One region of the Paenibacillus sp. FSL L8-0470 genome, then DNA from elsewhere that is predicted to be linked to it. Evidence: riboswitches for the same ligand, from Rfam matches in the RefSeq annotation. Region 1 holds a riboswitch; each other region holds the start of a gene.
What was found. A riboswitch is a leader RNA that binds a small molecule or an ion and turns the genes downstream of it on or off. The one in region 1 is predicted to bind cyclic di-GMP.

Region 1 (5,427 bases):
TGTAATGATAATGACAAATTGCTTGGTATTATCGAGGCATTTGATTTTAATCAGAAAGTAAATATGGTATCGGTCGGCTATTTTTTGGAGCAAGCCCATTGGGGTGGGGTGGAATTCAAGCTGAAGTAATGCCTCCCAATAGGGCTTCCAAAAAGGTACTGCTGAACAACGGCTTCATGAAAGAAGGGACTTTGAGACAAGCCAATGTATGGTCAGGCAAAGGAATCGTCGATCTTGAAGTGTACAGCATCCTGAAAGATGACTACATCAGCAAACTCAAGGTTTTTTCACTTCGATTTTTGGCAGAGCAAAGCTCCAGTTCACATCGGTAAACCTTTTATCCGTTATGACCCGGCGGAGCGTCAGCTCCTCGGGCAGCTCAGTCATGCCTTTGGCAATAAGATAGGCTTCATTCACATGATTGCCCGTCTCACCGAATGTGACTGTCTCATCCATAGTGAAACCACCTCTAAAGATAACTTTGTATTCCTTTCCTTTACCATCGAGGGCGACCCACTTGTCATTGGCAAATCTGTTGGTGAATTCGCCGCTGACCGACATCCAGCCGGATATTCCCGGTTCATCCTTAATTTCTTTGATCTCCATCTTGTTCACCTTCAGCACATCACCTTGAGCACTAAATACTGCAGGTTTCTCATTAAGCTCATGAGGATGGAACGTCACTGAATCGTTAGACTTGACGGGACTATTGTAACCATCCAGGATGAACCGTACTTGCCGGCTGTCATATGGAAGGCTCTTGAAATAGTAGGTCCAGTGCAGCTTGCCGGCTTGTTCTGTTGATCTGACAGTGTAGCCGAAGGAAGTGTCGGTAATATATCCGGACTTGTAACGGTTGATTCTTGAAACTTCTTCACCTTTCTCATCCTCAAAATGGAACATGAGCCCAAGAGCGTTATTAAGATTGGCAGAAATAAGGCTGGCTGCCTCTCCAGTAAGCGAGGTGTTGAATTTCAGTGTGACACCTGCAGGTGTATGCATTACTTGATCCATCTCCAGCTTCATCCCATCCGGAGTTTTATAGACATGGTCCTTCAAATCTGTGGTTACCGATAATGCCTGTGCTGCGGTCATATCTGCTTCATAGCTAAAACTCCAGTCTCCGGCGACTACCTTTTCTGTTTCACTGTTTGAAGCCAGTTCATGAATATTGCCTTGAATAACTACGGTGCTTCCTGGGCCTTCATCAGGGAATACGTAAGTCAACAGCAGAGAGGCTTGACCAGAGTTTCCATAAATGTCACTGGCCAAGGGCATGATCTCTTTCAGTTCTCCGATGTTGTGTCCTTGTTCATCATGGATTTCCAATTGGCTGGTATTAAATTTGGACATTGCGTCGTTGGCAGCATGTCCGGTTTTATCCGTAATGCTAATGTTAAGCACCAAACGGGTAGGATCAGCCACTACGTCCTGCAGGACAAAGGTATAGCCTTTATCGGTTTTCTCTATGCCAGGCTGCTGCACCACTCCGAGTATTTTGGCGTCCAGAAGACCAAGCTCTGCCCACTGGTTGGCAAGGAGGAACGGCTTCTGTGGAGGGTTGGACAGCGTCTCTGACACTGTACCTGATTTGCCTATAAAGAACAGTAATGAAGCAATTCCTATCACTGCAGCAACAGTGCTGCCCCACTTTAAACCTCTTTTTAGGGTGCGGCCCGTTTGCATTCCGGATATCTCGGATAATTGTTGCCCGGAGGCAGGCAGTATCTCTGTATTGCGAACTTGTTCCATAACGCGCTCTGTGAAATCATCAGCTAGATTAGAGCTTGTATACAATTGTGAATCCGTCAATAGATCGTTATCAGTGCCGGACAAGTCATTGTGATTGGTGTAAGCCCATTTTTTCATTGGAACCCTCCCTGGATTTCGACCATTGTTTCTTCAGCTTTTGACGGGCGCGGTGGAGACAATTTTTGACCTGATGCATAGGCATTCCCGTTATCGCTGAGATTTCCTCATAGGATAATTCATTGGTATAGCGAAGCAGCAGTACAATCCGGTATCGTTCTGGAAGCTTGGACAATTTCCGGTGCATTTCAAGCTCGTCTTCCTTACGCATATACTGCTCTTCAGGGGTTGGCCCGCGATCCTTCTCCTCCAGTAAGTTACTGCTTGTTAGGCCTGGGGATTTCCGCCTTTTCAGTGACCTGAAGTGGTTGATCGCAATGGCGTACAGCCAAGCCGCAAAGCTTGATTGGCTATGATGCCCGCGGAGTTTCTGGTATGCCTTAATAAATGTTTCCTGGGCCAAATCCTGTGCATCCTGGTGACTGGCGCCCATACCGAGCAGCAGACCATACAAGCTTGACTTGTATTTGTCTACAAGTACCGCAAAGGCCTCCCGGTTGCCCTGCAGCACTTCGGCAATGATTTGTTCGTCGTTTTCCTGTGCCTTCATCCAGTGCCTCCAATTGATTTATTTGTATATAAGACGCACCAGCGCCACAATATTTCTCACTTTTAATAAAAAAGAAAGATTATGTTCAGATCATACTACACATTGCAGGGGGAAGAGAGAATGAAACAAGACGAAGCAATCCGTCAGGTAGGCCTGGCCGTAAAGGGTGATCCGGCAGTCAGGGCGGTATTTCTGAAAGGCGCACATGCCAGAGGAGAGCAGGATGCTTACTCGGATGTTGATTTGTACTGTTTGGTCCACAGCGAGGGCTTGACAGATTTTTTAGCGCGCAGAATATCCCATATGGAGAGCTATAAACCGCTGATATTGTGGTCGGAAGCTAACTTCGTAGGCCCGCAAATTGTTGGCGTATTTGAAGACGGTCTGCATTTCGATCTTTATACAGTGACTGAGGAGAGTCTGAAACAAACTGAGCAAATCCTTGTCCTGTATGATCCCGAGGGATATCTTGCCAACTACAAGGCAGCAGAGAGCTTCCCCATGTCGGATGCGGAGATTACGAGGATCCTTTCCGGTTTCACTTTCAGCCTTCTGGAATTTGAAACCGCGTATCTTCGCGGCGATTTGCTCTGGGCACATCGGCTCGGCAGTCATCTGGCGGCAGATCTAATGGCGGTTCTGCGGCATGTAGTAGATCCTTCTACAGCGCAGCTAGGTATTAAGAGACTGCATCACAAACTCAGTCCACAGCAACTGGATGAGTTAACAGGAGCGTTAAATGGTCTTGGACCGGACGCATTACCTTCAGGTGTGAAGAAGCTGGTGGACCTCGCTGCAGCGTTAATTGCAGACTTGACAGAACGGCTGTCAGAGAACTGGAATCAACGTTTTTTCGATTTTATGGTCAAACGGATCTATGCACTATCGTAGCCAAACAGATACAGCGAACAATATTTGAATGTGAGAAAAAAGGAGGATAATGACTGCTATTGTCGAATTATAAATTTAGATAGATAATAAATACCAAAATATGTTTGTGATTCGGAAGCGCCAGCTGATGAACAAAGGCAACTCCGCCGAAAGGCGGAAGACGCAAAGCCACCGGTCTAAACCGCTCACGAAAGCGGCATGACAGCGGGGACGCTCATGTAGTTTGGTTTTTTGTTGTCTAAATACAACAAAAGGAGAATAAAAAAACATGTTTTTGAAGATTCGCCACAAATTGAGGCCAGGCTTAACGTTTATTCTGGCTGCGGTCTTGGCTGCAGGCCCCCTGATTGCCACTCCGGTCCACGCAGCTGCGAAGTACACTTTTACGGATGTCAAAACTGCATATAACATGCCGCTTGACTACAACTACAAGTTCACAGGTGACACGATCGCTTCACTGGAGAAGGATAGCAAAGGGGCTTATCAGCTGTACTTACATAACTGGAAGAAGAAGACGACGGAGAAGGTCACTTCAACTAACACGTTCAAAACGAACTTGCAGCTCCTGGGAGACAGTGTTTATTATTATGAGTCCACAATTGAAGTGACTAAGCAAATTAATATCTACCCGAAGAAGCTGGTACAGTACAATTTGAAAACCAAAAAAACAAGCGAGCTTCCGCTGGAAGTGAATAATCCGGAATTACTCGGTGTGGGTGATAAATATTATGCACACAGCAGTAGCTCATATTTTTACTTCACTAACAAAACGACGCTGGAAACCCAGACCATTAATGATCTCGGTTTTGATCAGGTCTACCAGTTTGTAGATGACAAGTTCATCTATAGCAAATGGGACACCGGCACGTTGTATCTGTATGATCTGCCAAGTTCAAAAACAACTGAGATTTATAAGCTGAAAGAAAATGAATCCTTCAACCTCGTAGCTTCGAATGGTAAAGATATTGTCTGGATGATTGACTCCAAAGAAGTGGATACTGCCGGCAAGACCAAAAATTACTTCATTTATATGACGATGGACCGCAGTAAAGCCGGAGCCCCGGTAAAAGTATTGCTTAAACGTGAATGGGTAATTGGCGACCGGAATGATCTATTAATCGTGGGTGACAATTATGCGGTGTTCTCGGAAATGATGAACAATAAACTGGTAGCCCGCGGAGTGAACCTCCGAAACGGGGAACTCTTTTTGCTTGGGGAACGAAACCGCAGTGCGGACAATTTTGTGTATTTTAATAAAGACACTTTGATCTCACGCGACGCGAATGACTATATTGTGCTTCGTACAATAGTCAGAACACCATAAATAAATTTTTAGAAACTATCAAAAAAAAGTGCAATTTGATGATAGCAGTAAAGCGGTAAATCTTGGGTATCAACCTATTTCCAATGAATCCCGCAATCACAAATTAAAAAAACAACTAGAGGAGTGCGTTAAAAAATGATCGCAGAAACTAAAATGTACCCGGAATTCAACACCATCTTCATCAGCTTGCATGGATTTGCCGAATTGGCTGAAACGGTAAAAGAAGTGGAAATATTCGAGGCGTCCATGCCGACCTTGCCGATTCACGAGATGTCTCTGATTATTGACTGCAATGATATGGCGCCCTTCAAGCCGGAGATATTGCCGGTTCTGGAACGCTGCTATGTGCTGTATAACGGATTTAAACATGCGGTTCTGGTGAATCCGAAGAAAGTGGTAGCCAAATCTCAATTACAGAGAGTAGCTCCAAGCGCCGGATTTAAAGGACATTTTGTGGACACGGTGGAAGAGGCATGGGCAATCGTTAAATCCTAAATCCTAAATCGTATATCCTAAATCTAAGCAGAGGGTGGTCGACCATGGCTAATGTCAAAATAATAAGCACCGAAGTGTACCATCCTGCCTATAAGATCAGCAATGAGGAATTGGCTCTGCAGGCCGGATCTTCAGCGGACAAGCTTATCGGCATTTGGGAGTTCTTTGGCCGTAAGAATCGTTATTACGCGGCGGACTATGAAGAGAGCACGCTTTATATGGCTATTGAAGCATCCAAAAGGCTATTGAAGAGCTGCGGGCTCAGCGGAAGCGATTTGGATATGATCGTATTCTCCTC
Region 2 (5,427 bases), 2.8 Mb from region 1:
CCCCCTTTTTATTTGATTTTTAGTTATAGATCCGTTCGTTATGAGGCTTAGTTATTTTTAGTCTGCTCTGCATCTACTTTAATGGAGGCTGTACCCGACTTACCTTGATAGCTGTTGTCAGCTGCTTTCGGGAACTCTGCTTTGACATAAATCGTCTCCGATCCGCCCACGGTAAGTACACGGTCGGCAACGGTAAGCGGTACCGTTCCAGCCGCATCTGAATATGCGGTAATAACCAGCGGGGTTGCTCCGCCGCCGAGGTCGCCGCCTACAGCCAGCGAGAGATCATAACGCAGCTCAAGCGTTCCTTTGTTGCTAACTACTACAGGCTGGATTTCAGAATCTCCCGGAGCCCAATTTGTGATGTTGAAATATTTCTGCTGAGCTTCATCCTTCTTATCCAGTTCAATCTTGAGCGTGCCAGCAGCAAACGTATTGCCTATATTTTGTGCGGAGCTCGTAAAGATAGCGAAGGATCCCCCGGCAATTAATGTTGCCCCCAGTGCTGTAGTCGCCATTGCCATTGCCATCGTTTTTTTGAGATTTGCCATTGTTATTTGTCTCCTCCTGGATCTCCATGAATGGAGTATGTTATGAATTATTTATTGAATCTTCCCTAACCACGTTAGGAGAAGCATCAACCGTTCGTAACAGGCGGGGATTCTCCGGGCGCAAGCTGCACCTCTGCAGGATCCTCTATGCGCATGATCGATTTGAAGATTGTAATAAGGGACGAGATGACCAGAAAAATCCCCGGAATAACCATTACGACAATAATCCCGGCGGTCGATTTTACCCAGTTCATGAAATATCCCAGAAACGGAACGGTAAAGTCCGCGTACTGTGCAACAACATTACTCGAAGGAATAGGATCTGCATCCTGCGCATCGTTATTGTCGCCTTTGGTGATATACTGGGTGTTTTCTCCCGAGCCGAGCACGCTGACAATGCGGTGGGTAATCAGGCTGTTTGATCCATCCAGAGCTTTGTAAGTGATTACATCTCCTGGTTTAAAAGATCCCTGACTCTGTTCACTCACCGGTTTGACGGCAATGACAGCCCCCGTCTGGATTCCAGGCTCCATGGAGCCTGAGAGCACCGTTAGAATCTCCTTGCCCAGAATCTTGGGCGTTCCGCCATTCATCCGGCTAGTGATTGCAGATACCAGCGTAAGTAGAAAAATAAGAATTAACGCATACATCAATAGGTTACGAGTCCATTTAAGTATCACTGGAGAGCACCGCCTTGGTTAGAATACGTCTTGCTTTTCGCCTGTTTTTACCGTTATGCTGTCAGGATTCGCGTCCGGGACAGGGGCTTCCGGCTCAGCAGCCTTATCAGGCTTTGCCTTCTCCTCGGCTTCGAGCTTCGCTTTCTCCTCAGCCTCGAGTTTCGCTTTCTCCTCGGCTTCGAGCTTCGCCTTCTTCTCAGACTCGAGTTTTGCTTTCTCCTCGGCTTCAAGCTTCGCCTTCTTCTCAGCCTCGAGCTTCGCTTTTTCCTCGGCTTCAAGCTTCGCCTTTTTCCCAGCTTCGAGCTTCGCCTTTTCTTCCGCTTCGAGCTTCGCCTTCTTCTCAGCCTCTTTCAGTCCTTGGATCACGTCAGCGGCCTCCGTATGCATCAGCGAGGTTTCGTCCGCATAACTCCTGGCCTGTTCGGCCGCGGTCGATGCCTGATGATAGGCTGCCTGCACATAAGCGTCCACTCTTCTGATGGAGCTTAACTTTCTAACCATCTCCTGAAATTCGCGCAGCGTCAGATTGGCTTGGCTGAGCAATTGTTCGAATACCGGGATAGCATTATTTTGTGCGGTTGTTAATTGATTAAAATCGACCTCATATGGAGAAAGTCTCTGGTTCACTTCATTGACTTGCTGCTCCAGCTCTAGTTGTGAGCGTGTTAGATAGCCTTGAAGCTCAGCTAAAAGGGCAGCCGCGCCGGCCGCAGCCTCACGCGTTTGTGCAGCAGCCTCTTGAATACCTCCAATACGTCCCTCTGCGGTCTCCGAGTCCGTATTCTTGTCCGTTATCTCCGCTAACGCCTCTCTCGCCGCTTCACGCTGCCAGGCAGCAAGCTTCATCGCCTCGCTGGCTTGGTTGGCAATGTGATCGACCGTACTTGGAAACACAAATGCTGTGGTGATATTGGAGGATTCGGTTGCTGCGACGTCAGTCAGCAATGCATACGTGGGCGTTGTAATTTGGCCGATGCCATAAGCCGAAATCACTACGATCCCTGCAATTTGGGGAAGCGTATACCGACGGATGTTTCTATTCCGGGAAGAACGTGAAAGCCTCACAGGAGCCTCTCCTTTAGCTGCTTGCAATTTCCTGCAAACAAGGTAATCTATTAACATCCAGCCTTTATGACGAACGTTATTCGTTCGTTATAAAGAACTATGACGTAAGTATATGCCATTACTCCTACAAATCAAAAATCGCATTTTGTTGCAATATTCTCAATAAAGAACAATTTATAGTTAACTTCCTGCTTTAAGCTTCATTTTCCTCAGTTTATCGTACTTTTTAACGAACGTTTTTTGCATGAAAAATCTAAATGATACCGCAGAGGAAACAAAAATAATGGGGATGTGGAGTGGAAACGACATAAAAGGGGGATCATTCATACCGGAACTGATTCTATAGTGCTTTGTCCGTCTTACGGTTATTTGATATACTGTAACAAAAAGTACGGAGGGACGTTTTTATCGTGCCAGATAATATGGGAAGTCGTATCCACCATCTCCGTCTGGAAAAAGGCTTGTCTCTTTCGGAGCTTGCGGATAAGGCTGATGTGGCGAAATCATACTTAAGCAATGTGGAAAGAAATATACAATCCAACCCCTCTATTCAATTTATTGAAAAAATCGCTGACGCACTTCAGGTGTCCATTCATGCGCTTCTTTACGGAGAGCCTTCCGGTGTACAAGAGTCACCTCTGGATGGAGAATGGTCCCGGCTCGTACTGGAAGCTATGGCTTCGGGTATAAGCAAGCGGGAATTCAAAGAGTTCTTGGACTATCAAAAATGGCGGCTGGAGCAGAAGGATTCCTGATTCATGCAGGTTCCCTCTCCTGCCGGTCATACAGAAAGGGCACAGCGGAGAGATCCGCTGTGCCCTTTCTGTATGTACAAAGCTATTAACAACCAACCGCTACATTGCCTGCAAAGTCTTCTCATTAAAAAATTGGCGGATTTCATCCGCTTGGATGCCAGCCTGCTTAGCCGACATCAGCAAATAGACCCATTCTAAATCCAGATCAACTGTCTGCAGTTCTCCGTTGTTCCCCTGGTTGGACTTATCCAAGAAATCTCCTCCTAAGATTACGCGTCCCCAGGCAGTCCGGCCGTCGTAGTATTTCTACATTAGACCCGAGACTTTGTGCCCCTGTCTTTCGGCAGGTTTACCCTTTACTGGATCCTTTACATGAAAGGATCTGGCTAGAAATTCATGAAACCGTTATCCGCAATAACATTATACAATATCTTACACGAAAAGTGTGTCGATTTATGGGAATATTGTATAAATGGAAACGGAAAATAATTGATTATTTTGCCAACTGCTTGTACGAATTACTCGATAATCCCAAAAAATTGTAGAACAAGCCTCTTTATCTATGTATGTATATATGAAAACTGAAAACAACATTTTTATTTCATTCATTTCAATCACACCGCCGCATTATTTTCATATAGTTAAGAAACCAAACTTATAATAGTTCTGTATGAATTAGGCACTGAATCATACCGTTTTGCGAACGGATTCAACCAAAGTATGAATTGATTACCCGGCTTGAAAGTTGCACAATAAGATGAGGAATGAAACCGCAAACATCGAAGCTCCACAAGGGCGCCGGCGAAATTTTGGCGCGCGTGGAGTTCATCCGTTAGGAGGATGTATTCATGGCAGCCAAAGATCCCTATAACGAAACTGTGTGGAGCAAGTATTACGGACCCAATTTGGGTTACATCCAAGAGAAATATGAGCAATTTGTAAAAGATCCAACTTTAGTAGAGCATAATTACCGCGATCTTTTCACCCGTTCCGGCCCCCCTCCATTGGCTCCCGATGCTGAACAGGCACCGCTGCCTGTGGTTTCAGGAGATACTGAGTGGCTTAGAAAGGCCGTAAGGGCATCCAAGCTGATCGCCAATATCCGCATACATGGCCATATGGCCGCCAATATCGACCCGCTGGACCGGGGAAACAATCCGATGGCGAAATATTTGGAGTACGAAACCTATGATCTGACCCGCGAGGATTTAATGGCTATGCCCGCCTCGCTGATCTGGGAGAATGCCCCGAATGACGTTCATACGGCCTGGGATGCCGTTCACCGGATGCGCCAGGCCTACACGCAGACCATTGCCTATGAATTCGGGCATGTGCGTGACGAGCAGGAGCTGCGCTGGCTGAACAGCCAGGCGGAATCTACCAGCTCTCCCGCGCCTCTAAACAACACAGAGCGCAAAGAATTGCTGAAAAGGCTGATTCAGGTAGAGCAGTTCGAAACTTTCCTTCATAAAACCTTTGTCGGCCAGAAACGCTTTAGCCTGGAAGGCAATGACGCCTTGGTGCCGATGCTGGATGAAATCGTGCGTGCTGCCGCTCATGACGGTGCCGAGCATATCCTGATGGGTATGGCGCATCGCGGACGGCTTAACGTCCTGGCTCATATCCTGGGCAAACCTTATGATATTATTTTCTCGGAATTCCATCATTCGCCGAACAAGGAGCTGTTCCCTTCCGAAGGCTCCATGGGCATTAACTACGGCTGGACCGGCGATGTGAAATATCATCTCGGCGCTGACCGCGCTGTCCGTGAAGGCGAAACCGTCCGTACACGGATCACTCTGGCCAACAATCCCAGCCACTTGGAATTCGTCAATCCGGTGGTCGAGGGCTTCACGCGTGCGGCCCAGGAAGACCGCAGCACTCCGGGTCTGCCTAAGCTAAACACCAATAAAGCCATGGCTGTGCTGATGCATGGCGATGCTGCCTTCCCGGGTGAAGGCATCGTGGCCGAAACCCTTAATATCGGCAAGCTTAAAGGTTATCAGAACGGCGGTACGGTGCATATTATCGTCAATAACCGGATCGGATTCACGACGGAAAGTGAGGATTCCCGTTCTACCCACTATGCCAGTGACCTGGCTAAGGGCTATGAAATTCCGATTGTGCATGTCAATGCCGATGATCCGGAGGCTTGCATTGCAGCCGTCCGTTTGGCCAGCGCCTACCGCAATCTGTTCAAGAAGGATTTCGTGATCGACTTGATCGGCTACCGCCGCCACGGACATAATGAAATGGATGATCCGGAAACGACACAGCCGATTGTTTATGGTAAAGTGCGCAATCATCCTACTGTATACAAAGTGTACGCGGAACGGTTACAGGAGGAGCGCGTCATCACGGTAGAAGACGTTACGG
Region 3 (5,427 bases), 2.7 Mb from region 1:
ATCACTTACAATGAAACTGATTAGAACATCTTATCAATATGCTTCGCTCATCTTTAAAAGAATCATCTTTTTATCATAAAGTACAAAGCGATAGAGAGATGATTCTTTAATGATCATGTGATTACATTGCGCAATACATCAACAGGTACATAACTAATACACTCGATCGACTCAGGGAATAAACACCCCCGAACGTAGGCGAGTCTACTTTCCGGGGGTTATTGGACTACTTCACGTACCGGTTAACAAACTCACTTACCTTGCTGATATATCCCGCCTTATCCGTATCATAAGCAAGTCCATGCCCTGCGCCATGCACTACAAACTTGTCCTTGGGGCTGCGGCATGCCTGGTACACTTTGTCCATCATGGCATAGGGTACGAACTTATCGGCATCACCATGGATGAACAAGATCGGCACCCGTGCCTTACGCACCTGCTTCAGCGCTGATGCCTCACCGAAGAAATAGCCTGCTTTCAGCCGGGTAATCAGACTGGCAATCTGCACGAAGGGAAAGCTTGGCAGATGATACATCCGCCAGAGCTGATAAGAGAGCTGTGCTTTGACCGAGCTATACCCGCAGTCGGCAACAACCGCCTTCACCTGCGGCGGAAGCTCTTCACCCGCGGTCATCATCACCGTTGCTCCCCCCATAGACACCCCATGCAGCACAATCTGCGCCTGCAGCCCATTCTCTTCAATGATGTATTCGATCCACTTTACATAATCCCGGCGTTCGGGCCAGCCAAAGCCTATGTAATTGCCAGTGCTTTCACCATGTCCTCTGGCATCGGGAATCAGCACATTATAGCCCAGGTTTTCATAATAAATCTTGGCGTAGGCCCCCATATCCTTTGCTTTGCCGGAATAGCCGTGGGCAACGATAGCTGTACGTCCGGCTGCCCGCTCTGACGGCAGATAATAACCCCGCAGCTTCAGTCCATCCTCTGAGCTCATGTCGACATTCCGGAAGCTCTGCCGGGCGATCCACTCCGCCCCTTCTCCCCAGGATGCGCCGGCCACCGGTGGGTCCACCTTCAGTGCAGGTGAAGTCGCCAAAAACTCCTTAGGTGCCCGATGGATCGCCACTCCATAGAAAAAGAAACCCGCATAGGTTAATCCTCCGGTAATGACGATAATAATCGCCAGTATAATTACACTCCACATGAATATTCTCACCTTTCCTTCTCGTAGCTGTAGGATACTCCAGTCACCATCATGCGGGCTCCGCAATGATTTCTGCATAGTATAACATGGTAGCCTTGCCTGCGAGAAATGTACGTATAACAGATGATTGAAATCTAAACGATTGTTGTATAATAACCCTTAAAACGTAGTAAACACCGTATAAAAAGGCCGCTTCCGGGGATTTCCCGAAAGCGGCCTGAATTATGTTAAGAACATAGCTTATAGACTGCTATTGGCCTTAGTGTGATTCAATGAAAGCCTCAGCGTTTTCGTCTGCTGGTTCTTGCCGTTCTGCTCAGCAGCAGACCTACTCCGGCAATAGCGAGACCGGTAATATAATAAGGTGCCGGGCTGGCTTCACCCGTCTGCGGCAGACTCTCGGCTGGATCCACAGGACCCAGCGGTATTTCTTCATCAAGAATAACTTCTTCATCCGGTACCGAAGCAGGTACTGGGACAGTCACTGGAGTAGTCTCCGGCGTTGGCTGCACAGACGAAGGTGTGGTCACAGGGCCCAAAGGCAGCGGATCCTCATCAATCGTAATCTCCTGATCGTCATTCGTACCAATCACCGTTGGTGTCGGAGATGGCGTTAGCGTCGGGTCTACCGTTGGTGCTACACTCGTCGGCGCTGGCGTTGGGTCTACCGTTGGCGCTACGCTTGTCGGCGCTGGCGTTGGGTCTACCGTTGGCGCTACGCTTGTCGGCGCTGGCGTTGGGTCTACCGTTGGCGCTACGCTTGTCGGCGCTGGCGTCGGGTCTACCGTTGGTACTACACTCGTCGGCGCTGGCGTTGGGTCTACCGTTGGCGCTACGCTTGTCGGCGCTGGCGTTGGGTCTACCGTTGGTGCTACGCTTGTCGGCGCTGGCGTTGGGTCTACCGTTGGCGTTACACTTGTCGGCGCTGGCGTTGGGTCTGCCGTTGGTGTCGGTGTTGGTGTCGGTGTCGGTACCGGCGTTGGCGTTGGCGTCGCCGTCGGTATCGGCGTCGGTGTTGGCGTCGTCGTCGGTATCGGCGCTGGTGTTGGTGTTGGCACCGGTGTTGGCGTTGGTGTCGGCACCGGTGTTGGCGTCGTCGTCGATATCGGCGCTGGTGTTGGTGTTGGCACCGGTGTTGGCACCGGTGTCGGCGTTGGTATCGCCGTCGGTGTTGGCGTCGCCGTTGGTGTCGGTGTCGCCGTTGGTGTTGGTGTTGGCGTTGGTACCGGCGTTGGCGTTGGTGTCGGCACCGGTGTTGCTGTCGGCGTTGGCGTCGGTGTCGCCGTTGGTGTCGGTGTTGGTACCGGCGTTGGCGTTGGTACCGGCGTTGGCGTCGCCGTCTGTGTCGGCGTTGGCGTTGGTGTCGGCACCGGTGTTGCTGTCGGCGTTGGCGTCGGTGTCGCCGTTGGTGTCGGTGTTGGCGTCGCCGTCGGTGTTGGCGTCGCCGTTGGTGTCGGCGTCGCCGTCGGTGTTGGCGTCGCCGTTGGTGTCGGTGTCGCCGTTGGTGTTGGTGTTGGCGTTGGTACCGGCGTTGGCGTCGCCGTCGGTGTCGGTGTCGGTGTTGGCGTCGCCGTCGGTGTCGCCGTTGGTGTCGGTGTCGGTGTTGGCGTCGCCGTCGGTGTCGCCGTCGGTGTCGCCGTTGGTGTCGGTGTCGGTGTTGGCGTCGCCGTCGGTGTCGCCGTTGGTGTCGGTGTCGGCCCGACTGGCGGCACCGTTCCCTCAAAGGTATGATGATGCATCTGAATATAACCGCTGAATCCTTTTGCAATAAGAGTACCATGCAGCTCAGCACGGCTGAACGCCACAAAGGCATGAGGCGCTAACATGGAGCCTTCAATGGTCGTGTTGCCATTAGCTACAGAAGAAGCTTCGTAGAAGTTGAACAACACATTATGAGATTTTCCGTTCCACATTTGAAAATCCGGAATGACGACCTTATTCCCGCTTACATTGATAATTACCGTGGCGTTTCCTGCAATATTGAACTGGAGACCGTTGGTAACCGCCAAATCCGCAGCAGTCAAATGAATGACATTAAAGGAATCCGGAGCGTTAATCGTCATTTTCCCTCCATCTCTGACAAAGGGCTGCGTTTGTTTCAGAGCAGCGAGTTCACTCGAACGCTGAATCAAAAATTGCTCCTCAGCTTGAAAATCGATCGGATGATCCTGCCGCTTACCTCCTTTAAGATCGGCTCCTGAACTTTTCATACTGCCTCCATACACAGAGGTGCCATAAACTGTTCCATTTGAAAAGTCGATGTCTTTGCCGGCGATAAGCACATCTCCGCCCACAGCATCCTTGGATACGCCATATCCCTGAAGAGTAATGTTCCCTGCAGCAGCGAGCCGTCCGTGGATCTGGTCATTGCTTTGTGCAAAATCTCCAAAGATAAAGGCGTTGAAATTCCCGGCGACTCCCAGCACCGGTGTTGGGGTGTACGGCATACTTGCCGCCGCTTCTGCATTGATCCCCGGATGAAGCATATTGCCGACGGTTAAAACCCCCGTCAGAATCAAGGCTAATGATTTTTTCCTCAACAATGATATGTACCTCCTATGTAACTATTCTATGAATGCACAGATTAGCCCGTAACAACAAAAAGACCGCCAAGAAGGGTTAGCTTCATGGCGGCCGGACGATCGTGGCACCTTTAGAGTGCTGTAGATTCCTGACTTTGCGTCCCGCTCTTTCGAACGGTTTGCGATTATACATGAGAAGTTGGTAACAGTTGTTTTCTATGTAGTCTATGACTTTTGTTACTTTCGGACTAGAATCAGTCTATCTCTTCACCCCTCCGTTTGTCAATCTATTCCTTATTTTTTTTGCTAGATTCTCTGAAAAAGTCCTCAATTCCGCAACACATAAGGGTTTCGTTGTATTCACCGATCACATAAAACAAATTTTCAATATTAAAAATTAGTATATTCGAACCATTTTTCAACTCATGTCGAAACAGCAAAAAAACTGTCGCCAGCTCTTGGCAGCAGTTTTTAGTCATTGTCAATTTACATAAGTCAGCGGGCAACGGCCGGACTTAGGATTTGTATATTTTATAACAGCTGAACCCAGCCGATCATGGACATCCATAGTGGAACACTTAAAAACAACCCGAACAACAACCCGCGGCGGAGACTTCCCTCATAATTCATCACAATTCTCCTTTTTAATGAGCTTTATTTTTCAATATTTATTATTTCAATTTTAATATAAAATAATTCTTATAATTATTTTGTGAATTATGTCACATTGTTTCAGTTGTTTAGAAATTCCATTGATTAATTTTCGAATAATCGGTTAAAATACGAATATACGTTCTTATTAGAGGTGATTGAATTTATGCATAGAGCGGAGAGTAACGATAATACACTGGTCAAATCCTATATATTGCTTCCGCTGATTTTATCAGCCTTTGAACGGGATTCAGCCATTATGTCGACACAACTGCGGACCCCCGCCCCATACATGGATGTTCTCCGTACTGCTGCGAATGCGGCTACTGCCGATCTGAGGGATGTGCGCGCCGAAATGAGGAAACGCGGAGTTAAAGTCTATGAACAGCAGCGGCTCCAGGTCGGCATCGAGGCCAAATTTATATGCCGGGGATATCATGAACGGATGCTGCTACTGGATGACGTCATCGCTGCACAGGCCGCTATCCATATGCGCAAATACCTGGGACTCGATATCTCCGGCTACTACAGTTATGAGGAACAGTACAAAATCAAACCCGGTCCTCAAGCAAGCCTATAGACTTTGGAGCGTTGAAGAATAAAAACAGGCCTCGCCATGGGAGTCGGCAAGACCTGAATAAAGTACCTGCTATAAATTACATTAAAACCTTCCAATAGCCCAATGTGCCGAAAATAACTACCAGCGCCACGGGATATAGAATTCTCCGGCTTACCTTATCCTTAAACGTAAGAAATAAACATAACATGCAAAGCCACGCAATAAGAAGACTGCCCATTTCCTATGCATACGCTCCTTCCTGAACAACCTGATTGGCTCCGGCAGAGATAAAGATACACAAAGCCCTATATTTAAAAAGATACCCGGGCGGTATCCCTTTCATACTTGTATTTCACCGGACCGCCGGAACAGGATACTCCCAGAAGCCCAGTCGGCCCTTGGCCGGAATGTTCCCCTCCAGAGGAGTGACCCCCGTCAGTTCCCAGGCAAACCGTCCCTCCCTATAATCTCCAAAGATATATTCGCTGCCGTAGGGCCAGCCTTCTTCAGCCATACCAGCTGTAACT
Region 4 (5,427 bases), 3.8 Mb from region 1:
CAGCCTGTGCTGCTCGGTATCTTTGCCTGGATCTGGCTGGGAGAGCGTATGTACGGAATGAAGATGTTCGGCTTGCTGCTTGGTTTTCTCGGGGTAGCTGCGCTCAGCATTGGCGGATTTACCGGAAGTATCTCCGCCTTGGGTGTAGGGCTTGCCCTGGCCAGCGCACTCAGCTGGGCCTTGGCGACCGTGTACACGAAACGAAATGCGGTGCGGGTAGATATGCTGTGGATGACGGCAATGCAGATCATGATCGGGGGCGTCATCTTGCTGGCTGCCGGTTCGGCTGTGGAGAGCTGGTCTGATATTACGTGGAACAGCGCCTTTATCGTGAACACGTTGTTCATTGCGGTGTTCGTCATTGCGCTGGGGTGGATGGTTTATTTCAAGCTGATCAATGAGGGAGAGGCCAGCAAGGTCGGTTCATTCACCTTCCTGATTCCGCTGATCTCGATCGGGTCAAGTGTAGTATTATTAAATGAGCGGATTACGCTGAATCTGGTAGTGGGTATGCTGCTGATCGTATGCAGCATTATTCTGGTGAATGTTAAGATAGGCCGGGCCGCACGGCGGCTGACAGGTTAAGACAGGGGGATAAGCATGTATATTCAGACGGATGGGCAAACGGCGCATGATAATTATAAGCTGCTGATCGGCAGCATTGTGCCCAGGCCGATTGCCTTTGTAACCTCGGTGGATGAAGCGGGAATCGTGAATGCCGCTCCGTTCAGCTTTTTTAATATTGTAAATGATGATCCGCCTATGGTCATGTTCTCCTGTGTCCGCAAAGCAGGCGGAGAAATGAAGCATACGCCGCGCAATATAGCGGCGAATAAGGAATTTGTGGTCCATATCGTCGATGAGGATAATATCGCTGCAGTCAACCATACCTCAATCAATGCACCCGGCGGAATCAGCGAACTTGAGCTGGCCGGGCTGACGGCGGTACCCGGACAAGCCGTCAAGGTCCCGCGCGTACAGGAATGTAAGATTGCGATGGAATGCCGGCTGGTGCAGCTTGTGGAGCTCGGACATTGCGATATGGTTATCGGCGAAGTGCTAGGCTTTCATGTAGAGGATGAGCTGGTTCATAACGGCCGAATTGATGTCGGCAAGCTGAAGCCGGTCAGCCGTCTGGCCGGCGCGTCTTATGCAGCAATTGGCCGGACGTTCGAGCTGGACAGACCTCAGTATGAATCTGTCACGGCCAATCCCAAAATAGAAGAATTATAAGTTCAATCTATATAGATCAGATATTTTAGGCAGAGGAAGGCTACTGCGCCTGATTTCTTAACCGCAGGCTTTGGGCAGTGAAGACAAGTTCTTCATCTGTCCCGCTGATCTTGGCGGTGTATTCTCCAATCGTAACTTCGCTGTTGCAGATTTTGCGGACTGTAATATTTTTGCCGGCGGTAAGCACTGATTTCTCGGAGGACTGCTTCCCTACAGTCTGTGCGCTGATGGAGCCTGCCGCCTCGACTGTGGAGTCCGTGCATTCCGCTTCGTTCATTACGAAACGGACATTGCCGGAAGAGAACAGCTGGCTGTGCAGAATACCCTCCTTATGAACATGGAGATCTCCGCCGGATTTAATAATGCTATGCTGTGACGAGGCGATGTCGATCCGTGTATTCTCCTCCTGCATCCCGGATATGGCGTCATGCAAATCCTTCAACAGCTTCAGAAAGGTGCTTAGTACAGCATCCGTGAAAAAATCGGTGAACTGCCCCGGGTGCAGGAATACCTCCAGCATATGTCTCAATTGCTTGGTGTCGATAGGATAATCGGGATTCATCCCGGCAATAACCTCCTGGAGATCACTGATCAGGCCGGGGAGATGGTCATATTTGCTTTCCAGCAGCAGCATAACGACCAGACCGTATTTTACGGTTTGCTGGCGTGATTGGACGGTATTCGCCAACTGCTGCGACGCTTTTCTCAGACTGGTCATTTCCTCCATCAAGAGAGCGGAGTACATGCAGAGGCGGTTATGTCTCGCTCCATAATGACCGGAGTACAATTGGCTGCTGACAACCTTGCCCTGGACAAAAATGCTTCCGGTAGCAGTGATTGTCGCATGTGTAACGTCGCCGTATATGTATACATTTCCCAAAGCCTCAAGGATGGTCTGGTTTCCGATATCATTGGTGGCGACCACATCACCCGGGAACATCATTTTGGCGGCTTCGGGGTCCATGTCCCCGGGAACAAGATATGTCTGGGGAAAATCAAAAACCTTGCGGTTCAGACCAGATCCCGTTAAGCGGGGCCTTCCCTGGCGGAGGGAGGCGATCCCGCCGTCCGCCAGCAGGGTTGTACATTCTTTAGTGACCAGCTGAATATCTTGCGGCGGCGGGGAGGGAATAATTCCGCCATACACGTCGATGCCGGGCACTCCCTCTTCTGCAGGCAGCTTACGGGCAATGACCTCTCCCTCCTGGACAAAGGGAACCCTTGGATGGTTCAGGGAATCTGCAGGATCGGCAGTCCGAATGAATTCATATTCCCTGTCCTCGGCAAATAACAGCTCCAGCCGGGCATTTTTGCCGGGAATAGGGGCTTTACCCTCTGCGATGCAGACCGGGAGATAGGTAGGGTTGTTCAGCTCTGCATAAAGAGCCGGAATATTGAGCTCGCGCATAATGGAGCTTTTCTTGAAGCCGGCGATAATCTGGTCCACCGTGAGGGTGGACAGCAGCAGGCCGCAATTTGGTTCCGCCCGGACCGTGACATCTGCTGCAGCCGGGGAGCTGGCGAGCTTCCAGGCGTACTTTTCTGCACGGTAGAGCGTGAAGTAGGCCTTCAGTCTATCTTCGGATACAGTGATCTGATACTGCGGCTTCTCGCAAATCTCCCAGGTGATACGGTCCGTGGGGGTTACCTCCGTAGGATCTGTCACCGTCTTCCGGTTAATATTCAACACCACAGGGTGAACGGAGGAAATGACAGCGGGTTTGCCGCCGGGCAGAGGAGGAGTAATAAATATTTGGTTGTTCTGTACGATAATACGTCCGTTCTTATCCTCATCTCCCTCACGGAGCGGCTTAACCTGCACTGAGGGCAGAGCCAGAAGATCGGGGTTACCGATTGGCGTTGTGGTATGAAATACATGCCCGAATTTTTTCTCGATGATATGCTGTGGCATTACTCTAACCTCGCTTCTTCGTATAATCAATGGTATCTGTACAGAAAAGAGCATCATGGACTATGATAGATTGTCTTCACCTACCGGTACCCAAGTCACATCTCAATTGGCAGCCTGGCGACCATGAATGGATAGTCTCACATTCTTAGGCCCATCGCTTTGCGTCCTGCCCTTTCGGGAAGTTTGCCTTTAAAAAAATAGATCAATGATATACATTCAGCATGAGGTCATTTAATCGACTCAAATCGACAGGGAATGTTCAATACTGGGTTGGTTGCCAATATAATTCTACAAACAAGCTTAATTCTAGTACTTTAGTATTAATTTTTCAACTTAATAATAATAAATCTCTCTGGTATCCCTTTAAAAGGGACGGCTTTGAGTCCAAGCGATATTACAAGCAAAAACGACCCTGCCTTCATCTCAAAGGACAGGGTCGTTTCTGCAAAAAAAGGACGCTCCCAAGCTTATAGCTTGTGGGAGAGCCCTCTTTTGACAAGATGTACGGCGCGCGCGCTTCCGGACCGGACGGAGGCTGGTGCCGGTATAACTGTAGCTGCATAATCGGCCCGTTCAATTTCCTCCAGCACCCGGTTCAGATGGGAGAAGACGGCTCCGAGATCGCGGACTGCTGTCAGCGAGCATTGACCCTGCAGCTCGGAGAACCAGGCAAACTGCAGATCCCGGGCGCGGCGCAGCGCTTCGGGGAGCGAACGGGTGCATTCGGCATCGGATAAAGTTTTGGTTCCATACAGGGCGATGCAGTCTGCGGTTGCCGTTACGACCTCTGTCATCCAGTCAGCTGCCGCATAATGTGCAGGCAGGAGGGAAATCTCCTCAGCGATCTCCTTGACGTAGCGGTGAACCTTCTGCAGATGCGAGGTTGCCTGTGTCAATGACCGCAATCCGCTGCGGCATTGATAATGGGATAACGTATAGTGCAGCTCTTTCTGCTGCTTGTCGCTCTTCGCCAGCAGTTGTCCGGAACGCACCAGCCTCTCCGGAGCCTGCTTAGAACTGCTGCTCTCTGCGGCGAGTCCGGTCAAGGCATCGGCCAGCAGCAGGGTCCCTTCCAGTGCCAGGCGTTTCACCTTGACGAACCCCCCGGGGGGGACGATAATCATATTTATTATTAAGGCAATCAGTACGCCGATTAAGGTCTCCGCGACTCTCCACACGATATAAGGGTCCTGATAAAAGGTCAATGCCAGCACGGAGGTCACACCGACCTGGGAAACGGCTTGAATGTTAATCCGGCAGGCGGTGGCCACACCGATGCCGATCAACAGCATCAGCAGAATAGACAGTGCCCCCACGTCGAAGAAATGGCCCACGAGCAGGCTGACAATTCCACCGAGCACAACGCCCATCAGACGGTAAATCCCTTTTTCCAGTGAAGCCTTGACGCTTCCTTGGGTGATAAGAATTGCGGCAAGCGGTGCAAAGTATAAATAACTGTCGCCATGCAAGCTGTGAACCGCAAGCCAGGAGAGTGAAGCAGCAATCGTAACGCGTATCATATATAGAGATAATCCGAATTTTTCAAGGCGGTCCTGCAACCCCTCGTTCATGTTAGTCATCTTCTTTCACATCAATAAGAGAACATTTTTAGGTTTTCAGCAATTTTCATTATAGCACTCAAAAACAACAATAACGGGGCATAGTTTTTACGAACTTGTTAAGTTTCTGCGCTGCATTTAACATTGTAAGCTATCGCATATATTGCATTAATCCTATATGCTATATATATTGAAGTGTGTCGAAGGAAGGGAGGAATTGTCGCTTATCAGCGCTGAGCATGCCACTTTAGATTGTTCCCTGCGAGAAGCGGGTAAAATAGGTTGTACTACATAAGGTAAGGGAGGTCGTTAGCCATAACTACCCTGGAAGACACTATTATTTCTTTTGACCAGGTTACCAAACAATACGACGATGAAGAAGCCGTGTTAAAAGGAGTCAGCTTCGAGATCGAACGCGGCAAATTCTATACACTGCTGGGACCCTCGGGCTGCGGAAAGACGACAATCCTGCGTCTGATCGCCGGGTTCGCTGAACCAACGGAAGGTTCCATTTATTTGAACGGCAAAATCATCAACCACATTCCCGCCAACGAACGGCAGGTCAATACGGTATTTCAGGACTATGCCTTGTTTCCGCACCTGAACGTATTTGAGAATGTGGCCTTTGGACTGCGGATCAAGAAGCTTAAGAAAGAGGTCATCACGCAAAAGGTGCAGGAGGCGCTGCGCTTCGTCAACCTTGTAGGCTACGATCAGCGGGCC

Region 2: linked by a shared signal. The riboswitch ahead of NST99_RS01895 (anti-repressor SinI family protein) and the one ahead of NST99_RS14600 (hypothetical protein) in region 1 are both predicted to bind cyclic di-GMP.
Region 3: linked by a shared signal. The riboswitch ahead of NST99_RS02345 (collagen-binding domain-containing protein) and the one ahead of NST99_RS14600 (hypothetical protein) in region 1 are both predicted to bind cyclic di-GMP.
Region 4: linked by a shared signal. The riboswitch ahead of NST99_RS31835 (FapA family protein) and the one ahead of NST99_RS14600 (hypothetical protein) in region 1 are both predicted to bind cyclic di-GMP.

The regions. Positions count from the first base shown of each region.
Region 1 is NZ_JBBOZM010000001.1:3,228,440-3,233,866, forward strand. Features, by position in the region: partial or broken gene NST99_RS14580 (GNAT family N-acetyltransferase) at 1-332, shown strand, start outside; gene NST99_RS14585 (DUF4179 domain-containing protein) at 277-1,869, opposite strand; gene NST99_RS14590 (RNA polymerase sigma factor) at 1,838-2,419, opposite strand; gene NST99_RS14595 (nucleotidyltransferase domain-containing protein) at 2,540-3,310, shown strand; cyclic di-GMP riboswitch class I at 3,437-3,528, shown strand; gene NST99_RS14600 (hypothetical protein) at 3,579-4,634, shown strand; gene NST99_RS14605 (hypothetical protein) at 4,770-5,129, shown strand; gene NST99_RS14610 (ketoacyl-ACP synthase III) at 5,174-5,427, shown strand, end outside.
Region 2 is NZ_JBBOZM010000001.1:404,433-409,859, reverse strand. Features, by position in the region: gene NST99_RS01915 (TasA family protein) at 48-551, opposite strand; gene sipW (signal peptidase I SipW) at 638-1,231, opposite strand; gene NST99_RS01905 (hypothetical protein) at 1,250-2,296, opposite strand; gene NST99_RS01900 (helix-turn-helix domain-containing protein) at 2,719-3,051, shown strand; gene NST99_RS01895 (anti-repressor SinI family protein) at 3,151-3,303, opposite strand; cyclic di-GMP riboswitch class I at 3,331-3,415, opposite strand; gene NST99_RS01890 (2-oxoglutarate dehydrogenase E1 component) at 3,900-5,427, shown strand, end outside.
Region 3 is NZ_JBBOZM010000001.1:507,392-512,818, reverse strand. Features, by position in the region: gene NST99_RS02355 (hypothetical protein) at 1-24, shown strand, start outside; gene NST99_RS02350 (alpha/beta hydrolase) at 227-1,168, opposite strand; gene NST99_RS02345 (collagen-binding domain-containing protein) at 1,450-3,711, opposite strand; cyclic di-GMP riboswitch class I at 3,795-3,884, opposite strand; gene NST99_RS02340 (hypothetical protein) at 4,508-4,921, shown strand; gene NST99_RS02335 (ASCH domain-containing protein) at 5,253-5,427, opposite strand, start outside.
Region 4 is NZ_JBBOZM010000001.1:6,984,876-6,990,302, reverse strand. Features, by position in the region: gene NST99_RS31845 (DMT family transporter) at 1-585, shown strand, start outside; gene NST99_RS31840 (flavin reductase family protein) at 601-1,233, shown strand; gene NST99_RS31835 (FapA family protein) at 1,274-3,145, opposite strand; cyclic di-GMP riboswitch class I at 3,251-3,343, opposite strand; gene NST99_RS31830 (FUSC family protein) at 3,613-4,716, opposite strand; gene NST99_RS31825 (ABC transporter ATP-binding protein) at 5,029-5,427, shown strand, end outside.